One region of the Paracoccus contaminans genome, then DNA from elsewhere that is predicted to be linked to it. Evidence: riboswitches for the same ligand, from Rfam matches in the RefSeq annotation. Region 1 holds a riboswitch; the other holds the start of a gene.
What was found. Region 1 has a riboswitch for cobalamin ahead of B0A89_RS04410 (DUF1636 family protein). Riboswitches for the same ligand answer to the same signal wherever they lie in the genome.

Region 1 (5,857 bases):
GCCGCCAGCGACGGGAACACGTCGCGGAACAGCCCCGAGACGCGCAGCGTCACGTCGATGCGCGGCCGGCCCAGCAGCGCCAGCGGAATCGCCTCGACGCCCGAGACGCGCTCGGCCCCCGCGTCCCACACGGGCGCCAGCCCGGCCAGGTGCAGGGCCATGGCGATCTCCTCGCCCGCCGTCCGCATCGTGGCGCTGCCCCACAGATTCACGACCAGGCCGCGTGGCCAGTCGCCGTGGTCCTGCAGGTGGCGGCGCAGCAGCTCTTCGGCCAGCTTGACCCCCTGCGCATGGGCAGACCGGGACGGCACGGCGCGAGGATCGACGGAAAACAGGTTGCGCCCGGTGGGCAGCACGTCCGCCCGCCCCCGCGCCGGAGAGCCGGACGGCCCCGGCGCGACCCGCAGCCCGGACAGGGCGCGGGCCAGCCCCGCGCGCTCGGCGTTTCCGCAAGCGCCGCGGCCCAGCACGTGCAGGCCGTCGCCAAAGCGGCTGTCCTTGAGGTCGCAGACAAAGCGGTCGATGCGGGTGATCGCCTCGGCCATGCCGGCGTCGGGGGGCAGGCCAAGGTCCGCCTCGATCCCGCGGCCCTGCGCCTCGGCGCGGATATCGGCGATCAGCCGGGCGCGGCGGGCCGGGTCCAGCCCGTCGGCGGTCGAATATTCGTCCAGCAGCGATTCCAGCCGCCGCAATTCGTCCGGCGTGTCGCTGGCGATCAGCGGCGGGGGCAGGTGGCCCAGCGTCAGTGCCCCGATCCGGCGGCGGGCCTGCGCGGCCTCGCCGGGGTCGTTGACAATGAAGGGATAGATGACCGGCGCCGGGCCGATCAGCGCCTCGGGCCAGCAGGCACCCGACAGCGCGGCGGCCTTGCCGGGCAGCCATTCCAGCGTGCCATGCGCCCCCATGTGGACGATCGCGTGCAGCCCTTGCGATCGCAGCCACAGGTAGAAGGCCACGTAACCGTGGCGGGGCACGCGGGACAGATCGTGGTAATCCTCGGCGCGCCGGGCCGGATCGCTGCGTTCCGGCTGCAGCGCGATCAAGGCGTTGCCCCGGCGCAGGGCGGCGAAGCTGAAGGCGCCGCGGGACACCGCCGGGTCATCCGCGGGCGCGCCCCAAGTCGCTGCCAGCTCGTCCCGCAGCGCCGCCGGCAGGGCGGCCAGCGCGGCGGCGTAGTCTTCCAGCGGCCAGCTGATGCGCTGTTCTGCCAGCGCGGCGGGCTGGGCCGCGCCGGGCGCCACGGCCCAGCCCTCGGCCGACAGGTCCGCCAGCAGCGCCTCGGTCGAGGCGAGCGCGTCCAGCCCGACCGCATGGGCGATCTGGTCCGGGCGGCCGGGATATGAGGACAGGATGACCGCCAGCCTGCGCTCGGCCGCCGGGGTCTGCCCCAGGCGGTGCCAGGCCGCGATGCGGTCGGCGGCGGCGGCCAGCCGGTCCGCGTCGGGATGGTGGGCAAATCGGGAATATTGCAGCGCAGGGTCACGCCGGGCCGGGGATTTGTGCGACACGAGCCCGGCGTTCAGGCGGCCGTCCACCTCGGGCAGCACGACCTGCATGGCAAGGTCTGCGGGCGACAGGCCGCGTTCGGACCCGGCCCAGTCGCGGCGGCGCGCGGTGGACAGGACCACCTGATGCACCGGGCAATCCCAGCGGTCGAAGGGGGTCGCCCCATCGTCCCCCCGCGCCGAAAAGCAGGTGGCGCTGATGATGGCCTGCACCGGCCGCGCGCCGACTGCCTCGGCCAGCCAATCGGCAAAGCCCGGTGTCTTGAGCGAGGCCGCGAACACCCCCATCGCCGCCAGCCCCCGCGCCCGCAGCGCCGCGATCAGGGCATCGACCGCGGCGGTGTCGGCCGCAGCCAGATAGGATCGGTAAAAACAGACCAGCGTCACCGGCCCCTGCGGCAGCGCGGCGATCACCCCGGCATCCGGATCGTAAAGACCCATCTGCGGCACCGTCGCCGCGCCTGCGACCGGGGCGGCGTCCAGCCCCGCGGCGCGGGCCAGTTCGGCCAGCGCCATCTGCGCCGCGACCGCCCCGCCCGCATCGCACAGCGCCGCCAGCCGCCGCAGCACGGGCCTGTCCAGCGTCGAGGCCGCTTCGAGCGCGGCATCCTCGGCCCCGTCGGCGGGCAGCACCGCCAGCGCGATGCCGCGGCGCCGGGCCATATCCTGCACCACCGCCAGCCCGTGCGGCCAATAGGCCGCCCCGCCGATCAGCCGGATCAGGATGGCCCGCGCCCCGGCCAGCGTCCGCTCGGCATAAGCATCCACCGACAGCGGATGGCGCAGCGCCACAAGATTTTGCAGCCGCAGCGCCGGCAGCCCCCCATCCGCCCGCCGCCAGCCTGCCGCAAAGGCCCCCAGGTCGCTGTCGGAAAACGACAGCACCACCAGATCGGCGGCGTCCTGCCCCGGATCAAATGGCGCCTCGGCATCCTCGAGGCCGCGGGTTTCGCGGAAGACGACGTGCATCAGGCCCCCAGCACCTGCCGGATCAGGGCCGGGTCGATGTCGTCATGCTGGGCGATCACCACCAGCCGCGAGGCGCGCGGCGCGTCGCCCCAGAGGCGGTCATACTGGTGGCGCACCCGCGCGCCGACCGCCTGCACCAGCAGGCGCATGGGCTTGCCCGCGACGGCGACGTGGCCCTTGACGCGCAGGATGCGATGGTCGCGCGCCAGCGTCTCGATGCGCGCGGTCAGGTCGGCGGGGTCGGCGATCTCGGGCAGCTCGATCACGGCGGAATCAAAGTCGTCATGTTCGTGATCGTCCGCGCCGTCATGGTGGCTGGGGCGGGCGTCAAGGTCATCCTCGGCGGCGGCGTTCAGGCCCAGCACGACGCGCGGATCGACTGCGCCTTCGGATACCACGATGACAGGCAGCGGGCGCGGCGCCTCGGCGGCGATCACCGCGCGGGCGGCGGCGAGGCCGTCCGCGCCGGCCAGGTCGGGCTTGGTCAGCAGCACAAGGTCGGCGCAGGCGATCTGATCCTCGAACACCTCGGACAGCGGCGTTTCGTGGTCAAGGCTGTCGTCCGCGGCACGCTGGGCGTCGACCGCAGCCTCGTCGGGGGCAAAGCGGCCCGCCGCCACCGCCTCGGCATCGGCGACGGCGATCACCCCGTCCACCGTGATGCGCGAACGGATCGCCGGCCAGTCAAAGGCCCGCAACAGCGGCTTGGGCAGCGCCAGCCCCGAGGTTTCGATCAGGATGTGATCGGGCCGCCGTGGCAGGGCCATCAGCGCCTCGATCGTGGGGATGAAATCATCGGCAACGGTGCAGCAGATGCAGCCATTGGCCAGCTCGACGATGTTCTCGGCCGGGCAGTTCTCGTCGGCGCAGGATTTCAGGATGTCGCCATCGACGCCGACGGTGCCGAATTCGTTGACCAGCACGGCCAGCCGGCGGCCCTGAGGGTTGGCCATCAGGTGGCGGATCAGCGTGGTCTTGCCGGCGCCCAGAAAGCCCGTGATGACGGTCACGGGGATCTTGGTCAGGTCGTTCATGGCGTCACTCCTGCGGGGGGATGCGGGCAAGCGACTGCTTGCGGAAGATCGCGGGCCGGTCGCGCCAAGGCACGATGCCGTCGGCGCTGTCGGCATAGAGCGCGGCACCCGACAGGATCGCCGGCGCGTCGGCGGGCGTCAGGCGGCCATAGACATAGGTCCACTTGCCGGGGCCGGACAGCGCAACGGCGCAGCCCTGGCCGCAGGCCGACAGGCATTCGACCGGGCGCAGCGTGACGCCGGGCGGGGCCGGCTCCAGCGCGCGGGCCAGCGCGGCACCGGGCGGTTCGCCCTCGGCGGGCTGTCCGGCCCGGCAGGTGATGCAGACGTGCAGCGTCGCGGTCATCGGCCACTCGCCCGGCGGTCGCAAACTGTCCGAAGGACGCCGCCGCCAGCGGTCGCCATCCGGTCGCGGAACACCCCGTCCGCCCGTCATCCGTTGCGCTGGCAGGTCTCCCGGCTTGCGGATTCTGGGTTTCCCCAACGGGCGCCCGCCTTCCCGGATTGCTCCAGTGGCACAAGGGCGACCTTTCCGGTCACGGTCGCGGGGGCGGCTGCGCTTTGGCTTGCCTTTCGGGGCCTTGCGCGATTCCCTCTTGGCCTGCCATGCGGCAGGACCAGCGCAGCGCCTTGGTGCGCCAGCCCGGCCGCGCTTGTCAAGGAACGTGCAACTGGAAAGAGCGCCGATGACCGACAGCAGCCCAGCCCCCGGTGCCGATGCGCGGCACGCCGAAAAGATGGCCCGCATCAAGGCGGCGCGCGATCGCATGATGGCGACCAAATCGGGCGAAAAGGGGCTGGTGATCGTCCATACCGGGGCGGGCAAGGGGAAATCCTCGTCCGGCTTCGGCATGATCCTGCGCTGCATCGCCCATGGGATGCCCTGCGCGGTGGTGCAGTTCATCAAGGGCGCCTGGGATACCGGCGAGCGGCGGCTGCTGACCGAACGGTTCGGCGATCTGTGCCAGTTTCATGCGATGGGCGAGGGCTTCACCTGGGAGACGCAGGACCGCGAGCGCGACATCGCCGCGGCGCAGGCGGGCTGGGCCAAGGCCAGGGCGCTGATCCGCGACCCTGCCATCCGCTTCGTCCTGCTGGACGAGATCAACATCGCGCTGCGCTATGGCTATCTGGACGCGGCCGAGGTCGCGGCCTTCCTGCGGGATGAAAAGCCCCCCATGACGCATGTGTGCCTGACCGGCCGCAACGCCCCGGCCGAGCTGGTCGAGCTGGCCGATCTGGTGACCGAGATGACGCTGGTCAGGCACCCCTTCCGGGCTGGGATCAAGGCCCAGCCGGGGGTGGAGTTCTAGCTGCCCGCCCGCCAGGCCCAGCGGCGGCCGTCATGGGTCAGCCGCACGAGGGACAGCGCCGGCACGTCGATGCGCAGGGCCATCGCGGCTGGCCCGCCCAGCGCCGACAGGATCGCGGCGCGCAGGCTCATGGCCGGCGCGATGGCGGCGGCCCTGCCGCCCAGGGCGGCCTGCTCCTCCATCCAGGCGCCCACCCGCGCCGTCACCGCGCCCAGGCCCTCGCCCCCCGGCGGGGCCAGCGCGGGATCGGCCAGCCATGCGGCCAGCGCCTGCGGGTCACGGGCCGCCGCTTCCTGCGGGCTCAGCCCGGCCCAGCGGCCAAAGGCCCCTTCCGCCAGCGCGGGATCGACGGTTCCGCAAAGCCCTGCGGCCCGCGCCGTGTCGGCGCTCGCGCGGCAGGGCGCCAGGAACACCCGCGCCCCCTGCGGCACCTGCCGCGCAAGGCCCGCCGCCCCCGCCAGCAGGCGGGCGGCCGCCGGCCTGCCCGAGGGAAAGCGCCCCGATCCGTCATGGGCTGCGCAGATCAGCAGAAGCTGGGCGGTCATCCGTCTTTCTCCTCGGCGGGGCGATTGCGCTTTGACTTCGCGCCGGCGCCGTGAAAGGGTGCCGCTGTCGTCATCGCGGCGGAAGTCCGGTGCAAATCCGGCACGGTCGCGCCACTGTAATCGCCGCTACGGCGAAAGTCAGACCCTCGCGGTGACAGCATCGTCTCAACCCGGACGCCGTATCCGCAGGAGATCCGCATGGCACAAGCCGCCGCACCGACCCCGTTCGCCCCGCCGCTGGCGCAACCCATCCCCCTGCGCGAGATCGCCCCCTGGGCGGTCCTTGCCGGGCTGGTGCTGTTGCTGGCGATGTATTTCGTCAGCACCGAACAGGGCGCGATCGCGCTTCTGGATGGCACGGGCGTGCATGAATTCGTGCATGACGCCCGCCATCTGCTGGGCTTTCCCTGCCACTGAGAGGCTGACATGACCGGACGTTTGCTGCTGCTCGGCATGATTGCCGGGCTGGTCGCGGGCATTCTGGCCTTCGG
Region 2 (5,857 bases), 260 kb from region 1:
TGTCATAGGCGGCAAAGGGGTTGGGCGAGAGGTTCAGCACCAGCGCCGTCAGCGCGCCGGCCAGCGCCGATACCGCAACCCCGCCCAGGATCAGGGCCAGGCCGCCCTTGCCCCGGCCCGCAAGCGCCAGCACCAGCGCCACCCCCGCCAGCGCGCCGGCCAGGGCTGCAAGCGGCACGGTCATCCCCAGCGCCGAGGCGCCGGCCTGGATGGCGATCACGGCCCCCAGCGCGGCCGAGGCGGATACCCCGACGATCCCCGGCTCGGCCAGGGGGTTTCGCAGCAGGCCCTGCAGCGCCGCCCCCGACAGGCCCAGGCTGATGCCGACCATGGCGCCCAGAACCGCGCGCGGGGCGCGGATCTCGCGCATGACCAGCCCCAGCGCGGCTTCGCCCGAGACGAGCGCGCCCAGACCCTCGGCCCAGCCCGCGCCGGCTGGCCCGACCAGCAGCGAGACGACCGCCAGCGCCGCGGCCAGCGCACCCAGCATCGCCAGCAGCCAGGGAAAGCGGATCATCGCGCCTCCTTGGCGGCACCGGCCAGCCGGCCCAGCGCATCGGCCACCTGAGGAACCGCGCAGGTCCATTCCGCGTCGGGAACGGCAAGGCGGCGCGCGCGCATGCGTTCAAGCACCGGATGAACGGCGATCTCCTCGGCGCGCGAGGCGCGGGGATAGCGGGTTCCGGTCACGATCAGCGCCGGCTGCGCCAGCACCAGCATTTCAAGCGGGATACTGCCTGAACCCGTCATCCCCAGCCGTTCGGCCAGCGGTGAAAATCCGGCGGCGCGCATCAGGTCGCCGGGCAGGGTATCGGCCCCGGCGGTATAGCCGTTCGCCCCCCAGCTTGCCGCAACCGGGCCATCAGGGGGCAGCGCATCAGGGGAAGGGGCATCAGGGGAAGGGGCATCGGGGGCGGGCGCCCTTGCGGCGGGCGGGCGGCTCAGCCGAGCCAGCCGCGCATCGAAATCCGACAGCATGGCGGCGGCCGCCTGCTGGCGCCCCAGCGCCGCCCCGACGGCGAGCATGGCCTGCCGCACATCCTCGATCGACCGAGGCGGATCAAGCGTCATCACCGGCACGCCCAGCCGTTGCAGCATCGCCACCGGCGGGCCGCCGAAGCTGCCGGCAAGCACCAGGTCGGGATGCAGCAGGAACACCTCTTCGGCATGGCCGTGGTTCACCGGAAAGGCGGCCGCCCGGTCCGCCACCGCCGAAAGGCGCGGATCGCGCGCAAGGGCGCTGACCGATACCAGTTGCCCCGGCGCGGCCAGCAGCAGCGCCAGCTCGTCGGTGCACAGGTTCATGGAAACGACCCGCGCCGGCCCCCCCGCCAGCAACGCGGCCGGGGCCAGGGCGGCCAGCGCCAGCGCCGCGGCCGTGACCCTTGCCAAGGCGGGCCGCCGGCGGGCCGCGCGGCCTGCTACCATCGCTGCTCGATCCCCATCCATGCGGCGCGTCCTTGCGTGCCATAGCCCCAGGTTTCCTGATAGGGCTTGTCGAACAGGTTGGTGACCCGCGCCGTCAGGCGCATCCGCTCGTCCAGGTCATAGCTGGCGGCAAGGTTGACCACCGTGAAGGCGGGCAGCCTTGAAACCTTTTCGTTGCCCCAGCCGTGCCACCATTCGGTGTCGCGCGAATCGGTGACATGCCGCAGGTCTGCGGACAGCCAGCCGCGCCCTGCAAAGGTCTGCATCGTCGCATTCAGCCCCAGCTCATGGCGCGGCCGGCGCACGGCGGCGGTGCCATCGGGGTTGCGGGCATCCAGATAGGTATAGGCCGCCCCCAGGGTAAGCGCCGGGGTCAGCTCATGGCGGACGGCGATCTCGACCCCTTGGCGCCGGCTTGTTCCCCTGAGGTTGCGATAGTTGGAACCATCCGGCAGCGGGGCGCCGGAATAGACGATCGCGTCGGCCAGCCGCTCGCGAAACCAGGTCACGTCGATCAGCCCGCGCCCGTCCGGCAGGCTGTATTCCAGCCCCATGTCGATGCTGCGGTTTTCCTCGGGCCTCAGATGGGGGTTGCCGACCGCGCCATAGCCCCCCGCCAACTGGTAGGACTGGGGGTTGAGAATGCCGGTCCCGGCCGAGGCATGCAGCCGCAGCGGGCCGGCCGCGATGCGCCAGGACAGGCCCGCCGCCCAGGTCGTCTTGCCGCCGAAATCCGAATTGTCGTCGTGGCGCAGCCCCAGCTGCACATCCAGCCCGTTTTCATGGGCCGCGCGGTATTCCACCGCTGCCGAACGGGTGGTGCGGGCATAGGCGGTGCTGCCCGACGCGTCATCCTCGATGCGGTCGAACGCGAGGGCGATCGTGCGCGACGCATCGGCCGCCGCGCCATCCAGTCCCAGGGTGGTGCGCGAGCGGATGGCACGGCGGCGGGTTTCGGTCCGGCCCGGATAATCATCATGCGTCTTGAGCGTGACGCGCGAATCCTCCCATGCCAGGCGCTGCGTCAGCCGGCCCGAGGCAGAGCTCGCCTCGGCCCAGAGGGTGTCGATGCGCTCGGCCCGGTCGGACCAGAACGGCGCATCGCGCAGATAGGTCCGGGCCGAGTCCGGCGCGCCGCTGGTTGCGTCGAACCAGGCACGCTCCTCGGCGCGGCGGATTGAAAAGCCCAGCGTCAGGCCATCCGCCGCCTTCCATTCGCCCGACAGCGCCAGCGCCCCGCGCCGGATGCCGTCATCATCGCCCCCGTCGCCATATGATACGTCATAGCCATCGTCCTCACGATAGCTGCCGTCGAACTGGAGCCGCAGCCGCTCTGTGACCAGGGACTGGCCCAGCGCTGCGGCCGCGCCGTGGCCCGCCTCGGTGCGGATATGGCCGCCTGTCCGGTCGGCCTTGCGCGTGATGATGTTCACGACCCCCGCCGCCGCGGCCGAGCCGTAATAGACCGACTGCGGACCGCGCAGCAGCTCGATCCGCTCGACATCGGACAGATCGAGGCCCCCCAGGTTGTAAGGCTGATCGCCCCCCGCCGCGTTCACGCCGTCGATCAGGATCATGGCGTGACGCGTCTCGCCGCCCCGGATGCGCAGTTCGGCCAGCGACCCGCCCGATGTGACGAGCGAGACGCCCGGCAGCGCCCGCAGCCCCTCCTGCACGGTGGCCGCGCCGCGCTGCTCAAGCTCCCGGCCGGTGATGACGGTGGCGGCGCGGCCATAGGCATCGGCCTCGACGGGGGAAAACCCGCCGGTCAGGATCACGGTGTCGAGGACGATGGGGGCGCTGTCCTGCGCTGCCGCGGGCAGGGCGGGCAGGCAAAGCGCGGCGGCCAGCAGGGTCGAGCAGGTTCGGGAAAGGGGCATGGCATCGTCCCTCGGGCTGCGGCGGGCGCGCGGCCCGCGGGTGGCGTTGGTCCGGGGGATCCGTGGCGGTCCCGCAGGACAGGGCATCACCGCTGCGGCAGGCCGCCTCGCCGGCGCGCCCCGCGCCGCCGAAAGGGTGCTGACCGAGCAGGTCTCCTGGCTTGCGGATCATCGCGGTGGCCGGCCTTCCCGGGGGGCGGCCCCAGTGGCCCTGTCGGCCCCGCCATCCGCGCACAGTTGCGGGGGCAGCCACGGCTGCAGATGACCTGCCCCCGTGTTCCCTTTCAATCCGGCAGGCGCCGGAACTCGGTCGCGTTCAGTTAGCCGGGCGCATGGCGCGGCGTCAATCGCCCGAGCGCCCCGCCCATTCCCAGCGGACGGCATATTCCCCCAGCCGGCGGGCAACCGCATCGCGGTCTGCCCCCGGCATGCAGGCGATGCGGGCGGTCAGGCCGGCCGCCTTGTCCTCGACCACCTCGGTCACGCGGGCGCTGCCCTTCAGCTCGTCGTCCAGCACGCGCGCGACGGCCATGCGGCGCAGGGCCGGCTTGAAGACCTTGCCCACCGCCGTCATCGGCAGCTCATCGAGCACTTCGATGTGCCGGGGCACCGCGGCGCGTTCGTGGATGTTGGCGCGGGCATGGTCCGCAAGCTCGGCCAACGTGGTGGCCGCCCCGTGGCGCAGCTGGACATAGGCGCAGGCCAGTTCGCCCGCCACCTTGTCGGGCTGGCCGATCGCCGCGACCGCAACCACGTCGGGATGGCTGATGAGACCGTTCTCGATGACCGCCGGGTCGATGTTGTGGCCGCCGCGGATGATCAGGTCCTTGGCCCGGCCGGTGATCCACAGATAGCCGTCCGCGTCGATCCGGCCCAGATCGCCGGTGCGCAGGAACCGCCCTTCGGCGAACAGGTCGCGGTTCCTGTCGGCCTGCACATAGGTCGAGCCGGCAAAGACGCCGGGGCTGGAGACGCAGATCTCTCCGCTTTCGTCCGGGGCGCATTCGTGAAAGCCGTCCGGTCCGGCCCGCAGGATGCGCACATGGCTGTAGGGCAGCGGCAGGCCGACCGAGCCGATCTTCCTGACCCCGTCCACCGGATTGCAGCTGACAAGGCAGGTCGCCTCGGTCAGACCGTATCCTTCGGCGATCCCGACCCCGGTGGCGGCCTTGAAGCGGTTGTAAAGCTCGACCGGCAGCGGGGCAGAGCCCGAGATCACCGTGCGCAGCGTGGACACATCCGCATCCACCGGCCGCTGCACCAGCGCCGCGACCGCCGTGGGAACGGTGATGAGAAAGGTCGCCTGCCAGCGTTCGACCAGCTTCCAGAAATTGTCCATCACCCCTTCGCCGCGATAGCCCGCGGGCGTCGGCATGACGAAATGCGCGCCCGAATGGATGCAGGACATCAGGATCGGGTAGGCCGCAAAGACATGGAACAGCGGCAGCGGGCACAGCGCCACATCGGTCTGCCGGAACAGCAGCGAGCCGCCCAGAAAGCCGTTGTAGATCATGCCCGAATACTGGTGCCGGGCGATCTTGGGCATCCCGGTCGTCCCGCCGGTGTGGAAATAGGCCGCCACGCGGTCCTCGTCGGGATCGTCGAAGGTCAGGCGGTCATGCGGCTCGGCCGAGGCGGCTGCCTCGAAGTCCAGCACCCGCGCCTTGTGGGTCGCCGTGACGCGGGGGCGGACCAAGGGGACGATCAGGCGCCTTGCGCCGCCGAGATAGCGGGCAAGGTCCACCTGCAGCACCGTATGGACCTGGGGCGCCAGCGCCAGCGCCGCGGCGGCCTTCTGTGCCACGTCCGATTTCGGCATGGACCTGAGGGTGACGAGAACCCTGGCCCGCGTCTCGCGCAGGATGCCGGCAATATGTTCTGCATCCAGCAGGGGGTTGATGGGGTTGACGATTCCCGCGGTCGCCCCCGCCAGCAGCACGATCGGCGTTTCCAGGCAGTTGGGCAGAAGATAGGCGATGGTATCGGTCGGGCCGATCCCCAGGCGGCGGAACAGGTTGGCCGTTTCGGTCACCCGTTCGTGCAGTTCGGTCCAGGTCAGCGTGCAGGCCCGCGCGGCCGGGCCGGAAAACAGCTGGAACGACAGGGCGGGGGCGCCCGGATGGCGTTCGCGCGCCGCCGTCAGCAGCCGATAGAGGGTGCGAGGCTCGCGGCGTTCGGCATAGGGCATCTCTGATTCGATGCGGTCCCGATCGGCCTTCGAGGCAAAGCGCGTCATCCGGTTGTCCTTCCGCCCTATCCTGGCAACTGGCCGCAGGATGGGACGAAACCATCCGACCCGGCAAGTTCCCGGCGGCGGCGACACGCGGCGTCACGCCGCGCCGTGCGGATCATTCAAATGCTTCGCATCCTGCGATTGAGCGGCGCGGCCCTTTGTCGCTAAGCTGGGCACGCCCCCAACGACAAGGACCGTGCCAAGCGGCGCATCGCAAGGGACGATTGAAATGTCGATCAGAACATCCATGGCTGCGCTGGTCGCAGCCATGCTGCTGCCGGCTGCCGCCTTGGCGGTGACCGTCCGCCTTGACCGC

Region 2: linked by a shared signal. The riboswitch ahead of B0A89_RS03210 (TonB-dependent receptor plug domain-containing protein) and the one ahead of B0A89_RS04410 (DUF1636 family protein) in region 1 are both predicted to bind cobalamin.

What each region holds. Positions count from the first base shown of each region.
Region 1 covers NZ_CP020612.1:919,300-925,156, reverse strand. The annotation lists gene cobN (cobaltochelatase subunit CobN) at 1-2,474, opposite strand, end outside; gene cobW (cobalamin biosynthesis protein CobW) at 2,474-3,508, opposite strand; gene B0A89_RS04410 (DUF1636 family protein) at 3,513-3,854, opposite strand; cobalamin riboswitch at 3,938-4,145, opposite strand; gene cobO (cob(I)yrinic acid a,c-diamide adenosyltransferase) at 4,195-4,821, shown strand; gene B0A89_RS04400 (histidine phosphatase family protein) at 4,818-5,366, opposite strand; adenosylcobalamin (AdoCbl) riboswitch at 5,436-5,522, shown strand; gene B0A89_RS04395 (CbtB domain-containing protein) at 5,565-5,783, shown strand; gene B0A89_RS04390 (CbtA family protein) at 5,793-5,857, shown strand, end outside.
Region 2 covers NZ_CP020612.1:662,911-668,767, reverse strand. The annotation lists gene B0A89_RS03220 (FecCD family ABC transporter permease) at 1-514, opposite strand, end outside; gene B0A89_RS03215 (ABC transporter substrate-binding protein) at 514-1,392, opposite strand; gene B0A89_RS03210 (TonB-dependent receptor plug domain-containing protein) at 1,422-3,308, opposite strand; cobalamin riboswitch at 3,438-3,633, opposite strand; gene B0A89_RS03205 (acyl-CoA synthetase) at 3,652-5,544, opposite strand; gene B0A89_RS14525 (hypothetical protein) at 5,638-5,790, opposite strand; gene B0A89_RS03200 (CAP domain-containing protein) at 5,789-5,857, shown strand, end outside.